4 regions of the Erwinia sp. 1181_3 genome follow, and region 3 is predicted to be linked to each of the others. Evidence: predicted binding sites of a transcription regulator. Region 3 holds the regulator's gene; each other region holds the start of a gene.

Region 1 (4,718 bases), on a different contig from region 3:
TGCAACATCGGCAGACGATAGCGGGTAAACAGCTTGGCGGTGGTGCGTGGCACTTCCGGCATCACGGCGGTGCCGTCACGCTGTTCTGCGATGTAGCGCGATGCACCGAAGGTCATCTGCCAGTTATCGGTCAACGCACCGTTTATTTCAAACTCAACGCCACGGCTGACGGCATCAACGGATTCATACGCATATTCCGTTGAGGTACCGATAGGGAGATAAGTACTGATGCCCAGGTTGTTTTGCTCGGTACGGAACAGTGACAGCGTGGCGGTCAGACGGCTGTTATTCCAGTCGCCTTTCAGGCCGGTTTCGTAGCTTTTTCCGGTCACTGCGCCAAGGTATTGCGCATCCGCGTTGCGGTAGGTCTGTGGCTGGAAGATGGAGGTATAGCTGGCGTAAGCCGAGTACGTATCATTAATGTCATACGTCAGACCCGCATATGGCGCGACCTTGCTGGTGGTTTTGTTGCCGCTGGTGCCATTGCCACGCCACTCGGTATAACGCGCACCGACCAATAATGACAGCGGATCGGTCAGCGAGAAGCGCGCTGCGGTGTAAGCCGATTTCTGGCGGATGCTGTCGTCTTTCTCTACGGTCCATGGCCCCCAGTTACCTTCGTCAACATTGCCGTCCCAGTTATTGTAATTACCGAAATTGATGGCCGACATATCAGAGAAGGTATTGAAGAACAGGCTTTCCTGTTTGCTATAGCTACCGCCGACCATCAGCTGGTGGGTACGACCCAGTAATTCAAACGGGCCATTGGCATACAGGTCAACGCCATCAACTTTACGTGAACCTTTGTTCCAGCCATTCACGCCCGCCACACCCTGGCCCGTAATTTTATCCGGGTAGCCGTAGGGATACATCAGTCGCGTATCAAAGGTGGTTTTCGCATGCGAGCCATTCACCTGCGCCTGCCAGCCGTTATCAAATTTCTGCGTCAGCGTGGCGAAGACTTTATTGGACTCTTTATCGCTGTAAGTCCAGTCGGATGCTGTGTTAAAGCTACGATCAAAATCGGTGCGGCTACCATCACTATTGAAGGTTGGCAGACCGCCCCAGCTTGGATCATTGGTATGGCTCTGCTGATAATCCCAGCCGAAGGAGAGCGTAGTGGAATCGGTCAGGTCCGCATCCATCACCAGGGTGAGGAATTTTTTGCGTGCGTTATAGCGATCGATCCATTTGTCGTTATCCTGATAACCGCCGATAGCGCGGCCACGAACGGTGCCCGATTCATTCAGCGGCGTGCTGATATCACCGGTATAGCGCTGTTTGTCCCAGCTGCCGGTTTCTGCAGAGAAGTTACCGGTCAGCACGTTACTGTCGGCGTGTTTGCGCACCATATTCACTGAAGCAGACGGGTTGCCGGAGCCAGTGCTCAGGCTGTTAGCACCACGAATGACTTCGATGCGATCATAGATAGCGGTATCAGCGGCGGTATCACCCAGGTCCCATTGATTGTCGACAACGGTCGGGATGCCGTCAGTCAGGTAGTTATTAATCATGAAGCCGCGTGAATAATAATTTGAACGATCTGAGTCAATATTGGAGGCGGAAACGCCGACGGTATTGTTCAGTACCTCGCCAACGGTTTGTAACCCCTGATCCTGCATACGCTGCTTACTGACGATAGAAACAGACTGCGGGATATCACGCAGTGTCAGCGGCATCTTAGTGCCCGCAGACGTCACCGGAACGCTGTAGTCGGTGACGGCCTGCTGTGCAGTTGCATCAACATTCGCTTCAACGGTCAGCGTATCGGTTTTGGCGTTGTCGGCGGCAAAGGCCGGTTGCAATGCCGACATTACCAACAGTGCGGCAACAGATGGGGTGAAAATACGAGATGCAGATAATGGCGCTGAGTGAGGCTGCTTACGGGATTCAGAGCGAGACATTGGCACGGTCATTCCTGGAATAAGTTGCTGATGTTGAGTCAATACCTGCACCGGGCACGAAAATATCTACCGGTTATCCTTAGGCGGTATGAGTACTCTGACTTATCCATGAAGTAGCGGCGAGGTCCACTGATACGGCAATCAGGCAGATTAGTGCCTGTAATGGTAAAGCAAATGAGAACTATAATTATTTGAGTATGGGATGTAAATAAATATTGCATGAAGGGTGAACTAAAACGGGAACAAGGAGTCTGCCGATGAAACGGGTCGGGCATGCCCGACCCCTACAATGGATGATGCCGGGGACCTCGCAGGGGGCATGCTGACCCCTGGAATGGATGATGCCGGGGATCTCGCAGGGGCATGCTGGCCCCTGGAATGGATGATGCCGGGGATCTCGTAGGGGGCATGCTGGCCCCTGGAATGGATGATGCCGGGGATCTCGCAGGGGCATGCTGGCCCCTGGAATGGATGATGCCGGGGATCTCGTAGGGGCGGGGCATGCCCCGCCCGTTACGATCAACGGCTTAAAAATCCGCTTTCAATACCACGCGGAAATTGGCTTTTCCGGCGCGCACATGGTCCAGCGCATCGTTAATTTTCGACATCGGGAAATACTCGACGTGCGGCGCGATATCGCGACGTGACGCCAGCTTCAGCAGCGAACGCAACTGGCCCGGCGATCCGGTAGACGAACCGGTCACTGCTTTGTCGCCCATGATCAAATCAAATGCGCCCACCTGGAACGGCTTCATCACGGCACCCACGGTGTGGAATTTGCCTTTCGGTGCCAGGGCATCGAAGTACGGTTTCCAGTCAAGGTCAACGGCAACGGTGCTGAGGATCAGGTCGAAACGGCCCGCCTGTGACTTCAACGCTTCCGGGTCACGGCTGTTGATCACTTCATCGGCACCCAGATCCAGGATGGACTGCTTTTTATCCGGTGTGGAGCTGAATGCGACCACTTCAGCGCCCATCGCCCGCAGAATCTTAATCGCGATATGGCCAAGACCGCCAATGCCGATGACGCCGACGCGGCTGGTGGCGGTAATGTTGCTCATCAGCAGTGGTTTAAACACGGTGATCCCCCCACACAGCAGTGGGCCTGCGGTCGCCGCATCCAGGCTTTCTGGTAATGGGATCACCCACTGCCAGTCTGCACGCAGCTTCTCGGCGAAACCGCCGTTATTCAGAATTGTCGGGATGGTTCCCTGTTCGCAGTTCACCTGCTCACCGTTAATGCAGGCATCGCAGTGCTGACAGCTTTTCGCCGTCCAGCCAATGCCCACGCGCTGGCCCACAGACAGTCCTTTGTTTTTTGCCGCATCCCCGAGCGCGGAGACACGTCCGATCACTTCATGACCGCCGATAGTCGGGTACTGAGAGATGCCCCATTCGTTATCGATCATCGACAAATCGGAATGGCAGACGCCACAGTATTCCACCTCGACTTCCACTTCCTCTGCACTCAGCGCGCCTGCGTCGAACTCATACAGCTCCAGAGCCTGTCCTGCTTTCATTGCTGCGTAGCTTTTAATTTTCACTTAATACCTCAGATTCAGTTTACGGTCAGGGCGAAGTGTAGCGCTATGAGGGCAGAAAGTTGGATTTTTGCCGCACAAACTGCCCATCTGCGCCGATGAATGGGGATAATTTGGCCATTCCCTCCTGATTGAAGGGTGAAAAGTGTACGCCAGTTTTGCCGCAAAAAGTGCGATATCCCTCTTACATGGTTCACTGTAATTCACTATTACCTTAGAGAAATCCTAATTCTGAAAAAATATCTTTCAGATAATCTGAGTGGCTACAGCCTGTTTTTATTTTATTGTTTTTTATTTTTATTAGTGAGGCTTAATCGTTTTTTTTCATTTTTTATTTCGAAGAATAAAGTACTTTCCTATTGTTAATTTATGAGTTAAACCCAATGGGGAATATGATGTTGTGACGTTTAAATGGACTGTTTTGTATTTATTGATGAGTTAAGTAATAAAGGGATTTTATGCGAAAAATGAATAAGCGATTTACCTGCAATATCGTGACGCTACTATTGTTTCCTCTGAGTGCTGCGGCAACATCACCATGGGAAGTTAACGATGGTCAGAAACTTCAGGTCAGTCAGGGAAATATGACCACGGGCAATAATCAGCCTGCGCTATCTGCCAGTGGTGAAAACAGCCACCTGGTGACGGACCCGAACCTCAACTTTATCACTTCCGGCTCTGGCTCTTACGGTGTACGGGTCGTTCAGGGGGCGCAGGCTGACATCAATAAAGCCTCCATATCTACCCAGGGAAGCTATGGCAACGGTGCCAATGTTGTTCAGGGTACGCTCAACATGGATGGAACCAATATTCATGTTACCGGGATAAATGCTTATGGTATTTCGGCCACCGGAAATTCAACGCTGAATCTCAGTAATACCCATATTACACTGGGGAACAGAATGAATGAGGGCATCGATATTGCGGGCGGAACGCTTAATGGTAATGGCCTGATATTAACGGCAAATAGCCCCACCGTGTTGAATATGATAGAAATTTCTCAACAGGCTCAGGCAACGCTAAAAGATTCCCAAATTATTCTCAATGGCCTGAGCTCCAGTTTTGGTATTCATGTTAATAACGCAACGCTGAATGCATCCGGTCTGATTATTAATGCGAGTAATCTGGGCCAGGGGATTCTGGTAGAAAAGAGCAACCAGGCCGGTTCTGCATTGACCCTGAATGACAGCAGTATCAGCACGACGGGGAGAACGGCCACCGCGATATCGACGCTAGGACAAAGTGTTCTCAATAACGTGAATATCAACACCAC
Region 2 (4,718 bases), on a different contig from region 3:
GCGCTGCTTCACCTAGCATATCGTAGGAGTAGCGGAAACCGGTCTCTTCCAGCTTACGGGCATTGGCCAGCGCTTCGGCGATGGTTTCCCCGGTGACGAACTGTTCGCCCATCAGGCGCATCGCCATATCAACCCCTTTACGAATCAAGGGTTCACCGCTTTTACCAATAATCCGGTTGAGCGAGCGTGACAGATTCGCTTCATTATGGGTCGACACCAGACGGCCCGTAAACAGCAGCCCCCAGGTAGCGGCATTGACGAACATCGACGGGCTGCGCCCCAGGTGAGAATGCCAGTTACCGTTGCTGATTTTATCGCGGATCAGGGCATCACGGGTCGGTTTGTCAGGAATACGCAGTAAGGCTTCGGCCAGGCACATCAACGCCACGCCTTCCTGGGAGGAAAGTGAGAACTCCTGGAGCAGACTTTGCACCATTCCGGCGCGTCCGCCTGCCCCTTTTTGGTGCCGGAGCTTGTCCGCCAGCTGATAAGCCAGGCGATGGGTGGACTCTGCCAGAGGCTGCGGTAAACGCGCCTGTTCCAGCAGCATGGGCACTGCTTCGGTTTCCGGGCGGCGCCAGGCAGAAGTGATGGCGGCACGGGCGACCGACTGCGGCAGGATCTGCTCGGCAAAATCCAGGAAGGGCTGGTGCGTCTCTTCCGACGGGCGTACATCGCTCTCGACAACGAGGGTGCTGGTGGGGAGCTCGGCCAGCGTGGTGCCTTGTTCGATCTGTTGCAGATAGTTGAAAATGGCCTGCTTGATCAGCCAGTGCGGGGTGCGGTCAATCTGTAGCGCAGCCTGTTTAATCCGGTCGCGTGTTGCATCGTCCAGTTTCACACCCATGGTAGTTGTGCCCATGCCTTACAGCTCCTGAATCAGTAGATAACAAATGATAGGGTGCAATATCACTGATGTTGCAACTTTGTGCAACCTCGTTAAATGTGACCCTCTCCTCAAACTTAAAAATGGGCTTTTTGTTAACGTAAAAAAAGCGGCATGGATATTGCTGCAAGAAACTCGCCAGGTTCGTGAAAGCGCCGTTAAGCCTGGTTTTTATGGGGTTGCTGTGCGGGTGCAACCCGGTGAAGTGTGATGGAGTGCAACCTGCTGGCATTTAATAGTAACAACCTGGTGAAATGGATGTACGAGCTGTGTTAAATCGTTTGTGCCACACAGCCGTTTACGGCAGGATACCGCCCCCCGGCTGGATGCCCCCCCCGTGCGCCGGTCTGCTTCGTTCCGGCAGATGACGCATATGCAGCCTCCCGCTGTGGAAACGAATAATAAGTGGAGAACTTAAATGACTGTAAGTACACCCATGATGGTGACATTTTGTGTTTATATTCTTGGCATGGTGCTGATTGGTTTCATCGCATACCGTTCAACGAAAAACTTTGATGACTATATTCTCGGTGGTCGTAGTTTAGGTGCTGTTGTGACGGCACTCTCTGCCGGTGCGTCCGATATGAGCGGCTGGCTGCTGATGGGCCTGCCGGGCGCTATCTTCCTTGCCGGGATTTCAAAAAGCTGGATCGCCATTGGCCTGACCCTGGGGGCGTATCTGAACTGGAAAATTGTCGCGGGCCGTTTGCGCGTGCAGACTGAGCATCACGGCAATGCCCTGACGTTGCCGGACTACTTCTCCAGCCGTTTTGAAGACACCAGCAAGCTATTGCGCGTGATCTCCGCCGTGGTCATCCTGATCTTCTTCACCATCTACTGCGCTTCTGGCGTGGTGGCGGGTGCGCGACTGTTCGAAAGTACCTTCGGTATGAGTTACCAGACAGCCCTGTGGGCCGGTGCTGCTGCGACTATCGTTTATACGTTCGTCGGCGGTTTCCTCGCGGTCAGCTGGACTGACACGGTGCAGGCCAGCCTGATGATTTTTGCCCTGATCCTGACGCCGGTGATGGTCATTCTTGCGGTCGGTGGTCTGGACGATGCGATGGTCGTGATCAAAGCCAAGAGCCTTGCCAATGTCGATATGCTGAAAAATCTCAACTTTGTGGCGATTATCTCCCTGCTGGGCTGGGGGCTGGGCTACTTCGGCCAACCGCATATTCTGGCGCGTTTTATGGCGGCGGATTCTCACCGTTCTATTCGTACCGCACGTCGTATCGGGATGATCTGGATGATTCTGTGCCTGGCGGGTGCTGTCGCCGTGGGCTTCTTTGGTATCGCCTACTTCCAGAACAACCCTGCACTGGCGGGCGAGGTTTCGCAGAATAGTGAGCGTATCTTTATTGAACTGGCGCGCATTTTGTTTAACCCATGGATTGCCGGGATCCTGCTGTCCGCGATTCTGGCGGCGGTGATGTCAACGCTCAGTTGCCAGCTGCTGGTGTGCTCCAGCGCACTGACGGAAGATCTGTATAAGAACTTCCTGCGTAAAGGGGCCAGCCAGCGTGAGCTGGTGTGGGTGGGGCGCTTGATGGTGCTGCTGGTGGCGGCAATTGCTATTGCGCTGGCCGCGAATCCGGACAACCGTGTACTGGGTCTGGTGAGCTATGCCTGGGCTGGCTTCGGTGCGGCATTTGGTCCGGTGGTTCTGCTCTCTCTTGTCTGGAGACGTATGACGCGTAACGGTGCACTGGCCGGGATGATCGTCGGTGCGGCGACCGTGCTGGTATGGAAACAATACGAATGGTTTGACCTCTACGAGATTATTCCAGGCTTCCTGTTCGGCAGTATCGCGATTGTGGTCTTCAGCCTGCTGGGCAAAGGGCCATCTGCCGCTGCTGAGCAGCGTTTTGATGCCGCTGAAGCCGAATATCAGGCCGACTAAGCTCTCCTCTTCGCTGGTGCCGCCCGGTACCAGCGAATCTTCCCCCTCTGCAATTCAGCTCGCTTTCCCGTTTTATGCCCTCGCTCCTGTCTGTCCGTCGGGAACGAGCGGGAGAAAGCCCTGTCGTCATCGTTACATTTGCTTAATTTTTCCCATCTCGCAAAACACGAAAATATCGTTCCGCCATCTTGTAATTAGTCGCCCGATAATGATAATCAATATCGTTTTTATTTTACTTATCTTTACTGGTTTTGACCTAATTTCACGCTTTGAGGTGTATGGCATGTTTGTCCCGTTTCTTATTATGTTACGCGAAGGATTGGAAGCGGCGCTGATTGTCAGCCTGATCGCCAGTTACCTGAAACGCACCCAGCGCAGTCAGTGGTTTGGTGCCATGTGGATTGGGGTGTTTGTTGCTGCCGCGCTGTGCCTTGCACTCGGCTGGTTTATCAATGAAACCACGGGCGAGTTCCCGCAGAAAGAGCAGGAGCTGTTTGAAGGCCTGGTTGCCGCCGTTGCCGTGGTGATCCTCACCTGGATGGTGTTCTGGATGCGTAAAGTCTCACGTAACGTAAAGGCACAGCTGGAAGAGGCTGTTGATAGCGCGTTACAGAAGGGCAACAGCAGCGGCTGGGCGCTGATCATGATGGTGTTCCTTGCCGTGGCGCGTGAAGGGCTGGAATCCGTCTTTTTCCTGCTGGCCGCGTTCCAGCAGGATGTAGGTTATGCGCCACCGTTGGGTGCGATGCTCGGCCTTGGCACTGCGGTGGTGCTGGGTATGCTGATTTACTGGGGTGGGGTGCGCCTTAACCTGGCCAGCTTCTTTAAATGGACCAGCCTGTTCATTATTTTCGTCGCTGCCGGACTGGCCGCAGGGGCGATCCGTGCCTTTCATGAAGCCGGGTTATGGAATCACTTCCAGGACGTGGCGTTTGATTTGAGTAACACCCTGACCACCCACAGCGTTGTTGGCACCTTACTGGAGGGCCTGCTGGGCTATCAGGAAGCGCCAAGCGTCAGTGAAGTCGCGGTGTGGTTTATCTATCTGATTCCTGCGTTGCTGCTGTTTGCACTGCCTGCGCGCTCTGTATCGACCTCTGCGCGTACCACGCGCTGAATCTGTCTGGCAGGCTGATGGTCTGCCGTTAACAACACTTTGACTGGGATGACTCAATGACCACACACTTTCGCCGCCACGCACTGAATGCTGCCCTGCTGGCCGCCCTGACTTCATCCGGCGCAGCGCTGGCTGCCGATATCCCACAGGTTAACGTCAGCGTGACCGATAAACAGTGTGAACCGATGACACTGACCGTGGATGCAGGCAAAACGCAGTTCATCATTAAGAACAACAGCCAGAAAGCGCTGGAGTGGGAGATTCTGAAAGGCGTAATGGTGGTGGAAGAGCGTGAAAATATCGCGCCATCCTTCACCCAGAAGCTGACCGCGAATCTGGAAGCGGGTGAGTACGATATTACCTGCGGCCTGCTGAGCAACCCGAAAGGCAAGCTGATCGTGAAAGCGAACGGCAGTAAAGTGAACGACGGCAAGCCGGATGTACTGCAACTGGTTGGGCCGATTGCTGATTATAAGCTGTATGTCACTCAGGAAGTGGCCCAGCTGGTCACCGGCACCAAAGCTTTCACTGATGCCGTGAAAGCGGGCGATCTGGCGAAAGCGAAAGCCCTGTTTGCGCCAACCCGTCAGCACTACGAGCGTATTGAGCCGATTGCTGAGCTGTTCTCCGATCTTGATGGCCGGATTGATGCCCGCGAAGATGATTTCGAGAAGAAAGCAGAGGACCCTAATTTCACCGGCTTCCACCGTCTGGAAAAAGTGTTATTTGCCGATAACACCACCAAAGGTATGGATAAATTCGCCGACCAGCTGTACAAAGATGTGCTGGATCTGCAGACCCGTATCAGTGAA
Region 3 (4,718 bases):
AGCGGAAAAAGTCTGTCGATGGAGGAGGTGACTGCGCTGTTCACTCGTCTGGTCGGCGAACGGCAGGGTGTTGCTATCACGATTGAACACTGCAAAGTGATCTCTCAGTTTGGCCAGGAAGTAGCGATCCAGTATCACGAGCTACAACAGCAGGGTGATAATCATACCCACCGTATTTCACTGGCGGTGATTGATTGTGGTTGTACGCCACCTCGCTGGCGCTATTTGCAGGAAACAATGGTGGTCAGTTAATTACTGTACTAGTTCGTGAGTGTGATTCTGTGTAGACTATGCGGCATTCTTGCCGTTTAGCCAGTGGATTATCCCGGTTTATGGCATGTTATTTATTGCATTCGCTAAGGGATTTCATGGCTACACCTGCTTCTGCTGTTCGTCTGCCGTCAACACTCTGGGGGGCGTTGATTATCAGTGGCACCATTATTGGTGCCGGGATGTTCTCGCTGCCGGTAGTGATGTCCGGTGCCTGGTTTGCCTGGTCCTCCGCGCTGCTGATCGTGACCTGGTTCTGTATGCTGCTGTCCGGATTACTGTATCTGGAAGCCAGCCTGCATTATCCCATCGGGGCGAGTTTTGATACGGTCACACGCGATTTACTTGGGCGTGGCTGGAACCTGATCAACGGTTTGTCCGTGGTCTTTGTGCTGGGGATCCTCACCTATGCGTACATTTCTGCCAGTGGCGCGATTATTCAGCACAGCCTTAATCAATTAAATGTCGGAATATCGGCACGTATGGCTGGGCTGCTCTTTACGCTACTGGTGGCGCTGTTTATCTGGCTGGGAACAGCGGTTGTCAGCCGGATGACGCTGATTTTTCTCGGCGCGAAGATCCTCACCTTTTTGATGATTTTTGGCGGCCTGCTGTGGCATGTTCAGCCGGCTATTCTGCTCGACAGCCAGGGAGCCGATCGCGATTATCTGCGATATCTCTGGATAGTGGTGCCGTTTTGTCTGGCCTCCTTCGGCTACCATGGCAACATTGCCGGGTTGACGACTTACTACCATAAGAATGCAGGCCGCGTGAGCCGTTGCCTGATTTACGGCACGCTGCTGGCTCTGATGATTTACTTTATCTGGATCATCGGCACGATGGGCAATATTCCCCGCAGCGAATTTAAAGCGATTGCCGCGCAAGGCGGTAATATTGACGTACTGGTGGGGGCGTTATCCGGCGTACTGCACAATCGCTCTCTGAATCTGTTACTGGATATCTTCTCTAACTTCGCCGTTGCCTGTTCATTCCTCGGTGTCAGTCTTGGCTTTTTTGATTACCTTGCCGATCTCTTTAAACTGGATAACTCCGCGTCCGGAAGATTAAAAACCACGCTGCTGACGTTTATTCTGCCGCTAACGGCCGCGATGATCTGGCCCAACGGTTTTCTGCTGGCAATCGGTTATGCCGGGCTGGCCGCGACGTTGTGGGCTGTTGTCACGCCAGCGCTACTAGCCTGGCAGTCACGTCGACGTTTTGCCACTGCCACGTGGCGAGTCAGAGGGGGGATGGCACCGATTGTGCTGGTTCTGCTGTTTGGTGCACTGAATGCCGTGGTCTCGTTGCTTTCATATGGTGGCTGGCTGCCGCTCTATACGCGATAACCTTTTGAGACAGATTGGCAGCGTTTTAGCCGGGAGGAATCGCTATAACGCAGGCATAAAAAAACCGGTGGCAAGCCACCGGTTTTTACACTGAACAGTGCAGATTATTTGTCGTGCAGAGTCTCGTCTTCACGACAGTCACCCAGAGAACAATGGCCATAAAGATACAGGCTATGGTTGCTCAGTTTGATACCGTGACGCGTGGCGATTTCACGCTGACGTTCCTCAATGTATTCGTCTCTGAACTCAATAACTTTACCGCAGTCCAGGCAGATCAGGTGATCGTGATGGTGCTGCTGAGTCAGTTCGAAAACGGATTTACCGCCTTCAAAGTTATGGCGGGTAACGATCCCCGCATCATCAAATTGGTTCAGCACGCGGTAAACGGTGGCCAGACCAATTTCTTCGCCCATATCAATCAGGCGTTTGTACAAGTCTTCCGCACTGACATGATGGCCCTCTGGTTCCTGAAGCACTTCCAGAATTTTCAGTCGGGGAAGCGTGACTTTCAGGCCGGCCTTCTTTAATGCGGTGTTATTGTCAGTCATGCGGATATTGTCCTGTTACTTTGCTAGTCACTTAGTGGCTGAAAAGCCCTGAACATCGGTCGACGCTAAAAGATGAGTGCGTCTCAGTATAGAACTGATACTCCGAAATGAAAACCATAAGGGGTGCCTGAAACCGCAATGGATGTAAGGATAAGTGTCATTACATCCAGGGTAGCACGCGCCCGAATTAGGCTGGGTTAACATTTCAATCTGCATCATCTTCACCGCTCTTTGGGCGACTCACATCCTCAAAGAGTGGGGCAGGTGCTGAGTAAGCGGGTAACCGATGGGGTTATTGTACAGTTTTGCAGATGAAAGTTACAAACATGTATCTATTACTTCTATAGGAAAAACCACTTACTTGATGTGAGATAGCTCCCACATCAAGCGGCTATGGTTATGCTTCGATGATATCTTTTAGCTGAAGTTCATCAAAAATTTGTTTTACCCACTTTTCAACGCGTTCGTTGGTGAGCTCTGGCTGGCGATCTTCATCAATGGCCAGGCCAAGGAAATGGTTATCATCTGCCATGCCTTTCGAGGCCTCGAAATGGTAGCCTTCGCTCGGCCAGTGGCCGACAATCACTGCGCCGTTCGGCTCAATGATGTCGCGGATGGTGCCCATTGCATCGCAGAAATACTCGGAATAGTCTTCCTGATCGCCGCAACCAAACAGCGCAACCAGTTTACCGTTGAAGTCGATTTCTTCCAGCGTTGGGAAGAAGTCATCCCAGTCGCACTGGGCTTCACCGTAGTACCAGGTTGGGATGCCAAGCAGCAGAATATCAAAGGCTTCAAGGTCTTCTTTGCTGCTTTTAGCAATATCACGAACTTCTGCAACATCTTTCCCCAGTTGCTTCTGGATCATTTTTGCAATGTTTTCGGTATTGCCTGTATCGCTACCAAAGAAAATGCCGACGAGTGCCATGAGTTTAATAACCTCTTGAATCTTAATGATATGGTGACTGCTGATTTTTTCGCAGATATCGCTAATGATAACAGACCGTCGTGAGCGGATAAATGAGTAATGCTGCCGGTTTTGTCGCTGAGTGCTAAGGCCCTGATACCATCAGGACGGATGACGTTGCAACTGTTCCAGCAGCATTTCTTCGATCAGTTCACTGCGGCTGATATTGCGCTCGAAAGCTAGCTGATTCAGGACATCAACCGCGTCGCTGTTCATTTTCAGTTCGACACGCTTCAGGCCGCGCACTTTATCGCGCTTGAGCTGATTGCGTTTGTTGATACGCAACTGCTCATCACGCGTCAGCGGATTAGTCTTGGGTCGTCCCGGACGTCGTTCATCTGCAAACAGATCGATCGTTGTGCGGTCCGTGTTCTCTTTTGCCATAGGAATCGTAATACTGAAAGGCTGGATTGCTGATGAATAGGGCCGTTATGCCGTCTGATAATCAGCAGCGGCAAAATTTTAGCGCGCCATCATACCCCAGCGAAAATGGTTTTCACAGCGCTAAAAAACGTCGGATTGCACGTAATACCGCATCGGGTTTCTCAGCATGTACCCAATGCCCTGCGCCGGTGATGACATGGGCACGCGCCTGCGGGAACTGGGTTAACAGTGCATCGCGATATGCATCGGCCAAATAGGGAGAACGCTCCCCACGAATGAACAGCACAGGATGTGACCAGGGGGCCAATGGCTCCCAGCCAATGATGTTTTCATAACATGCCAGCAGCGCCGGAACGTTGAAACGCCAAACACCCTCGTGGAACGACTTGAGTAAAAACTGGATAACGCCTTCTTCACTGATACTTTGACGCATCAGGGCAGTAGCTTCGCTGCGCGTGGTGATACCGGCCTCAGTCACCGCATTCAGTGCGGCAAAAATATCGTCATGATGACGCGTGGTGTAGGCCACAGGAGCGATATCAATCACTACGATCTCCTCAACACGATCGGGCGCCAGTGCGGTAATCGCCATGGCGATCTTCCCCCCCATCGAGTGACCGATCACGCTGAAACGATCGACCTGCATCGCGTCAAGCGTGTCCAGGACATCCTGAGCCATTAACGCATAATCCATCTGTTGCGCACGCGGAGACAAACCGTGGTTGCGGACATCGAGTTGAATCAAACGGCGATCGTCTTTTAATCCCCGGGCCAGTACGCCGAGGTTATCCAGGCTACCAAATAAACCGTGGATCAATACCAGTGGAAGCCCGTCAGTGGCGGATTGTTCAGATTGCAGGCGAAAATTCAAATTCATAGAGAAAGTTCTTACAGTTGGCACCAAGGCTTAGGGTATCATGGATCCCACAATTTCTGCCGCTGGCGCGAATGGCGGGTATGATCTTTTTGCGGCATATTCCGACTTTTGCCCTGAAACGGGTCTGGCGCTACACCCTGGCGGGATTTAACTTTATAATCCTGATGTTAGAACTGGATCGGCTCAACGTCATGATGGTTGCGTGGATTGTTGTCCCCGAACAACCGGTTCTGATACTAGCAACAACCGTACTGGATAAAGATGAAAACGATAGAAGTCGACGAAGAGCTATACCGTTATATTGCCAGCCACACTCAGCATATTGG
Region 4 (4,718 bases), on a different contig from region 3:
TTGTCACACTGTGCGTTGGGATCTCCAATCTGATCTGGCTGCCAGTAATGGGTTCCCTCTCTGACCGTTACGGTCGCCGCCCGCTGTTACTGCTGTTTACCGTGCTGATGATCCTGACCGCCTGGCCGGTGCTGCACTGGCTGGTCGGCTCGCCCAGCCTCACCCATCTGCTGGAAGCGGAACTGTGGCTCTCCTTCCTGTATGGCAGCTATAACGGGGCCATGGTGGTGTATCTGACGGAGGTGATGCCGGCTGAAGTGCGGGCGACGGGGTTCTCCCTGGCGTATAGCCTGGCGACTGCGCTGTTTGGCGGTTTTACACCCGCGATATGCAGCTATCTGATTCATGTTACCGGAGATAAAGCGATGCCGGGCGTATGGCTGACGATTGCCGCGCTATGCGGGCTGGCAGGCTCGTTGATGATTAAGCGGTTGGTGAAGCAGTATCAGGTACGGCGTCTGAAAGAGCCGGCGATTCAGGTATAAACGAAAGGGGCGACCAGAAATGGTCGCCCCTGCGAGATTATTTACTGACGGTTTCCATGCCCATCAGGCCAATCTTCAGATACCCGGCCTGGCGCAGTTTATCCATCACGCCCATCAGGGTTTCATAATCGACCGACTTATCCGCCTGGAAGAAAATGGTCGTGTCTTTCTTGCCTTCAGTCTGCTTAATCAGCGTATCGACCAGCGTTTCCTGCGTCACGGCATCATTACCGATAAACAGCTGACGGTCGGCTTTGATCGACAGATACACCGGTTTTTCAGGACGCGGCTGCGGCGAACTGGTGGACGCAGGCAGATTGACGCGCACGTCAACGGTGGCCAGTGGCGCGGCGACCATAAAGATAATCAGCAGCACCAGCATGACGTCGATAAACGGCGTCACGTTGATTTCGTGCATTTCACCGTTGCTATCGAGATCTTCGTTTAATCGCATTGCCATAATGCTTAACCTACCCGCAGTTTCTGCGCAGACTGAACGCGATGTGCACCTTCGCTGGCAGCGAGGTCAAGGTCGCGGCTCTGCAACAGCAGAACCTGTGCCGCCACATCGCCCAGTGAGGCTTTGTAGCTGCCGATCATACGGGCAAAGACGTTATAGATCACTACAGCAGGGATCGCCGCAACCAGACCGATAGCGGTAGCCAACAGCGCTTCAGCAATGCCGGGAGCAACAACAGCCAGGTTGGTGGTCTGCGTTTTTGCAATGCCGATGAAGCTGTTCATGATGCCCCAGACCGTACCGAACAGACCGACAAACGGGGCAATCGCACCAATGGTTGCGAGGAAGCCGTTACCACGACCGGCATGACGGCTGAAAGCCGCAACGCGACGCTCAAGGCGGAAACCGGTACGCTCTTTGATGCCGGTGTTGTCGTCAGAACCGGCTGACAGTTCCAGCTCGTTTTCCGCTTCTTTCACCAACAGCGTGCTGAGACTGTGGCCTTTAAAGCTCTCACACACCTGAGAGGCTTCTTCCAGTGAACGTACATTCGCCAGCAACTGCTGCTCACGTTTCAGACGCTTACGCGCAGCGCTCAGCTCAATGCTTTTGCTGAAGAAAATAGCCCAGGTGACAACGGACGCCAACAGAAGGCCAATCATCACCGCTTTAACCACGATGTCTGCATGCTGATACATGCCCCAGACGGACAGGTCCATCTGCATCAAATCATTTGTCACGCTGTGTCTCCAACGTCAATTGCTGATAGCGAAAAATTCTATCGCGGATCATACCAAAACAGCGGGGAATTGATAGTAGTTCTCATTACTATTTACAACTTTCTGGACGTTTTATGCTCGTTTCGTTGATTACCGGAACCGACTTTCGCACTGATGGTGAATTTTCATCACTTATGCGCCTGTCGAATTTCCCCTGAACGGCTACCGTGTTAACGTTAAAAAAAGGGTAAAAATGACACAGGATTTTTATGAGCAGCGAAAAAATTGAAACGGCACTGATTCGTGCCGGACGTAGCAAACGTTATACCCAGGGATCCGTAAACACAGTGATTCAGCGGGCTTCTTCGCTAGTATTCGATACGGTCGCCGACAAAAAACGGGCCACTGCCGGGCGGGCAGACGGCGAGCTGTTTTACGGGCGCCGTGGCACCCTGACCCACTTTTCATTGCAGGAAGCGATGACCGAACTGGAAGGCGGTGCCGGTTGTGCACTCTACCCTTGCGGCGCAGCAGCGGTAGCCAATGCCATTCTCGCCTTTGTTTCCGCCGGGGATAATGTGCTGATGAGCGGCAGCGTCTATGAGCCAACGCAGGATTTCTGCACTAAAATTCTCAGTAAAATGAATGTGAGCACCACCTGGTTTGATCACACCATCGGCAGCGAGATCGCCGAAAAGGTGCAGCCCAATACGCGCGTGGTGTTTCTGGAGTCTCCGGCGTCGATCACCATGGAAGTACAGGATGTTCCGGCGATCGTTGCGGCAATCCGCAGCAAAGCCCCCGACGCAATCATTATGATCGACAACACCTGGGGCGCAGGCATTTTGTTCCGCGCACTGGATTTTGGCGTAGATATCTCCATTCAGGCGGGCACCAAATATCTGATTGGTCATTCCGATGCGATGATTGGCACCGCCGTCGCTAATGCACGCTGCTGGGAACAGCTGCGGGAAAACTCCTATCTGATGGGGCAAATGGTCGATGCCGATACGGCTTATATGGCCAGCCGTGGCCTGCGCACCCTGGCGGTGCGTCTGCGCCAGCATGAAGAGAGCAGCCTGCGCGTGGCGCACTGGCTGGCAGAGCGTCCTGAAGTGGCGGTGGTCAATCACCCGGCGCTGCCGCAGTGCAAAGGTCATGCTTTCTGGAAGCGTGATTTCACTGGCAGCAGCGGCCTGTTCTCCTTTGTGCTGAAGGAAAAACTGAGTCATACGCAGCTGGCACATTACCTCGACCACTTCACTCACTTCAGTATGGCGTACTCCTGGGGCGGCTATGAGTCGTTGATTCTGGCTAACCAGCCGGAAGAACTCGCGGCGATCCGTCCGGCGGGCGGTGTGGATTTCACCGGTACGCTGGTACGCCTGCATATAGGACTGGAAAACGTGGACGATTTGATTGATGACCTGGCCGCCGGTTTTGCCCGCCTGAGCCGCTGAATCCCCGAAACCTCAACAATTGATCAATGGCGTCTCGGGTTCGCGCCTTTGATCAAGGTGTTGGCACTCATTTACAGTTACACTAAGCAACGAAGTTTCGATAGCCAGAATAATGGGTGTTTTCTATAGCCAACGAGCTGGCGCTACAGCAAGGCGCCAGGTATGAAGGCGAAGCGGTCACGGGATAAAGAATGAGTGTACTACACGAGATTGTTCAGGCGCTCTGGCATCAGGATTTTGCCGCGCTGGCCAATCCGGATGTAATTTGGATCGTTTACGGGATTATGTTCCTGACGTTGTTCTTAGAAAATGGCCTGTTGCCCGCCGCATTTTTGCCGGGTGACAGCCTGCTGCTGCTGGCAGGTGCCATGATCGCCAAAGGCGTGATGACATTTATTCCGACGCTGCTGATTCTGACCACGGCCGCCAGTCTGGGCTGCTGGCTGGGCTATATTCAGGGACGCTGGCTGGGGAATACCCGGCTGGTCAAAGGCTGGTTACTGCATCTGCCCGCACAGTATCATCAACGCGCATGGCATCTGTTTAATCGTCACGGTCTGATGGCGTTACTGGTAGGGCGTTTTCTGGCCTTCGTGCGCACAATTCTGCCAACGCTGGCGGGGATTTCGGGCCTGAAAAACGGCCGTTTTCAGCTATTCAACTGGCTGAGTGGCCTGCTATGGGTCACGATTCTGGTGGGCTTTGGCTACAGTATCAGTCAGGTGCCGTTTATTAAACGCCATGAAGATCAGGTGATGGCCTGCCTGATGGTTCTGCCGCTGGTGATGCTCTCGATTGGTTTAGTCGGCAGTATTGCGCTGGTCGTGAAAGGCAAAAAAGCCCGGTAAGACCGGGCTTTTTGATCAACGGGGCAACAGCGGTTGCTCTTCCCCGTCATAGTGCGTTTTACAGCTGTTCTGCCGTCTTTTCAACCAGCGCCAGCAGGGTTTTAATATCCTGCAAGGTGACCGTTGGGTTCAGTAACGTCATCTTCAGGCAGGTTACCCCGTCCGATTCCGTCACACCCACGTTGGCACGGCCCGAATCCAGCAAGGCATCACCAATTTTCTGGTTGATCAGTGCAATCGCCGCGTCATCGGCAGTCGCCAGCGACGCCGGACGATAGCGGAACAATACGCTCGCCAGCTGTGGCTGCATCACCAGCTCCAGTGATGGCTGCTCAGTGACATACTGCGCCACGTCTTGTGCCAGCGTCACACCGTGATCGATGATTTCAGCGTACTGCTGCTGACCTAATGCTTCCAGCCCCATCCACAGTTTTAACGCATCAAAACGGCGCGTGGTCTGCAAGGATTTGGACACCAGATTCGGCACGCCCTGCGCTTCGTCGAACTCTGAGTTCAGGTAAGCCGCCTGGTAACGCATCAGCTCATAGTGACGGGCTTCTTTCAACAGGAACGCCCCGCAGCTGATGGTCTGGAAGAACTGCTTGTGGAAGTCCAGGGTAATGGAATCCACCAGCTCAATGCCGTCCAGGTAGTCGCGGTATTTCTCCGACAGCAACAGCGCGCCGCCCCATGCCGCATCCACGTGCACCCAGATTTTATGCTGTGCCGCCAGTTCAGCAATCGCC

Evidence for each region. Region 3 encodes Fur, which represses iron uptake genes when iron is present. Its sites were predicted from a motif close to ATAATAATGAGAACNACTATCAA; they were not measured.
Region 1: the regulator Fur is predicted to act here: its motif matches at 2,073-2,095, upstream of fhuE (ferric-rhodotorulic acid/ferric-coprogen receptor FhuE).
Region 2: the regulator Fur is predicted to act here: its motif matches at 2,992-3,014, upstream of efeU (iron uptake transporter permease EfeU).
Region 4: the regulator Fur is predicted to act here: its motif matches at 1,755-1,777, upstream of exbB (tol-pal system-associated acyl-CoA thioesterase).

The regions. Positions count from the first base shown of each region.
Region 1 covers NZ_VTDE01000005.1:150,651-155,368, reverse strand. The annotation lists gene fhuE (ferric-rhodotorulic acid/ferric-coprogen receptor FhuE) at 1-1,904, opposite strand, end outside; gene ahr (NADPH-dependent aldehyde reductase Ahr) at 2,432-3,448, opposite strand; gene FY046_RS15170 (autotransporter family protein) at 3,913-4,718, shown strand, end outside.
Region 2 covers NZ_VTDE01000001.1:403,836-408,553, reverse strand. The annotation lists gene putA (trifunctional transcriptional regulator/proline dehydrogenase/L-glutamate gamma-semialdehyde dehydrogenase) at 1-862, opposite strand, end outside; gene putP (sodium/proline symporter PutP) at 1,305-2,789, shown strand; gene efeU (iron uptake transporter permease EfeU) at 3,073-3,906, shown strand; gene efeO (iron uptake system protein EfeO) at 3,963-4,718, shown strand, end outside.
Region 3 covers NZ_VTDE01000002.1:748,276-752,993, reverse strand. The annotation lists gene FY046_RS07915 (hypothetical protein) at 1-252, shown strand, start outside; gene mtr (tryptophan permease) at 369-1,616, shown strand; gene fur (ferric iron uptake transcriptional regulator) at 1,721-2,164, opposite strand; gene fldA (flavodoxin FldA) at 2,562-3,092, opposite strand; gene ybfE (LexA regulated protein) at 3,234-3,515, opposite strand; gene ybfF (esterase) at 3,628-4,392, opposite strand; gene seqA (replication initiation negative regulator SeqA) at 4,654-4,718, shown strand, end outside.
Region 4 covers NZ_VTDE01000003.1:512,144-516,861, forward strand. The annotation lists gene tcuC (MFS transporter) at 1-485, shown strand, start outside; gene exbD (TonB system transport protein ExbD) at 523-945, opposite strand; gene exbB (tol-pal system-associated acyl-CoA thioesterase) at 951-1,685, opposite strand; gene metC (cystathionine beta-lyase) at 1,934-3,124, shown strand; gene FY046_RS10840 (DedA family protein) at 3,316-3,972, shown strand; gene FY046_RS10845 (pyridoxal phosphate-dependent decarboxylase family protein) at 4,031-4,718, opposite strand, start outside.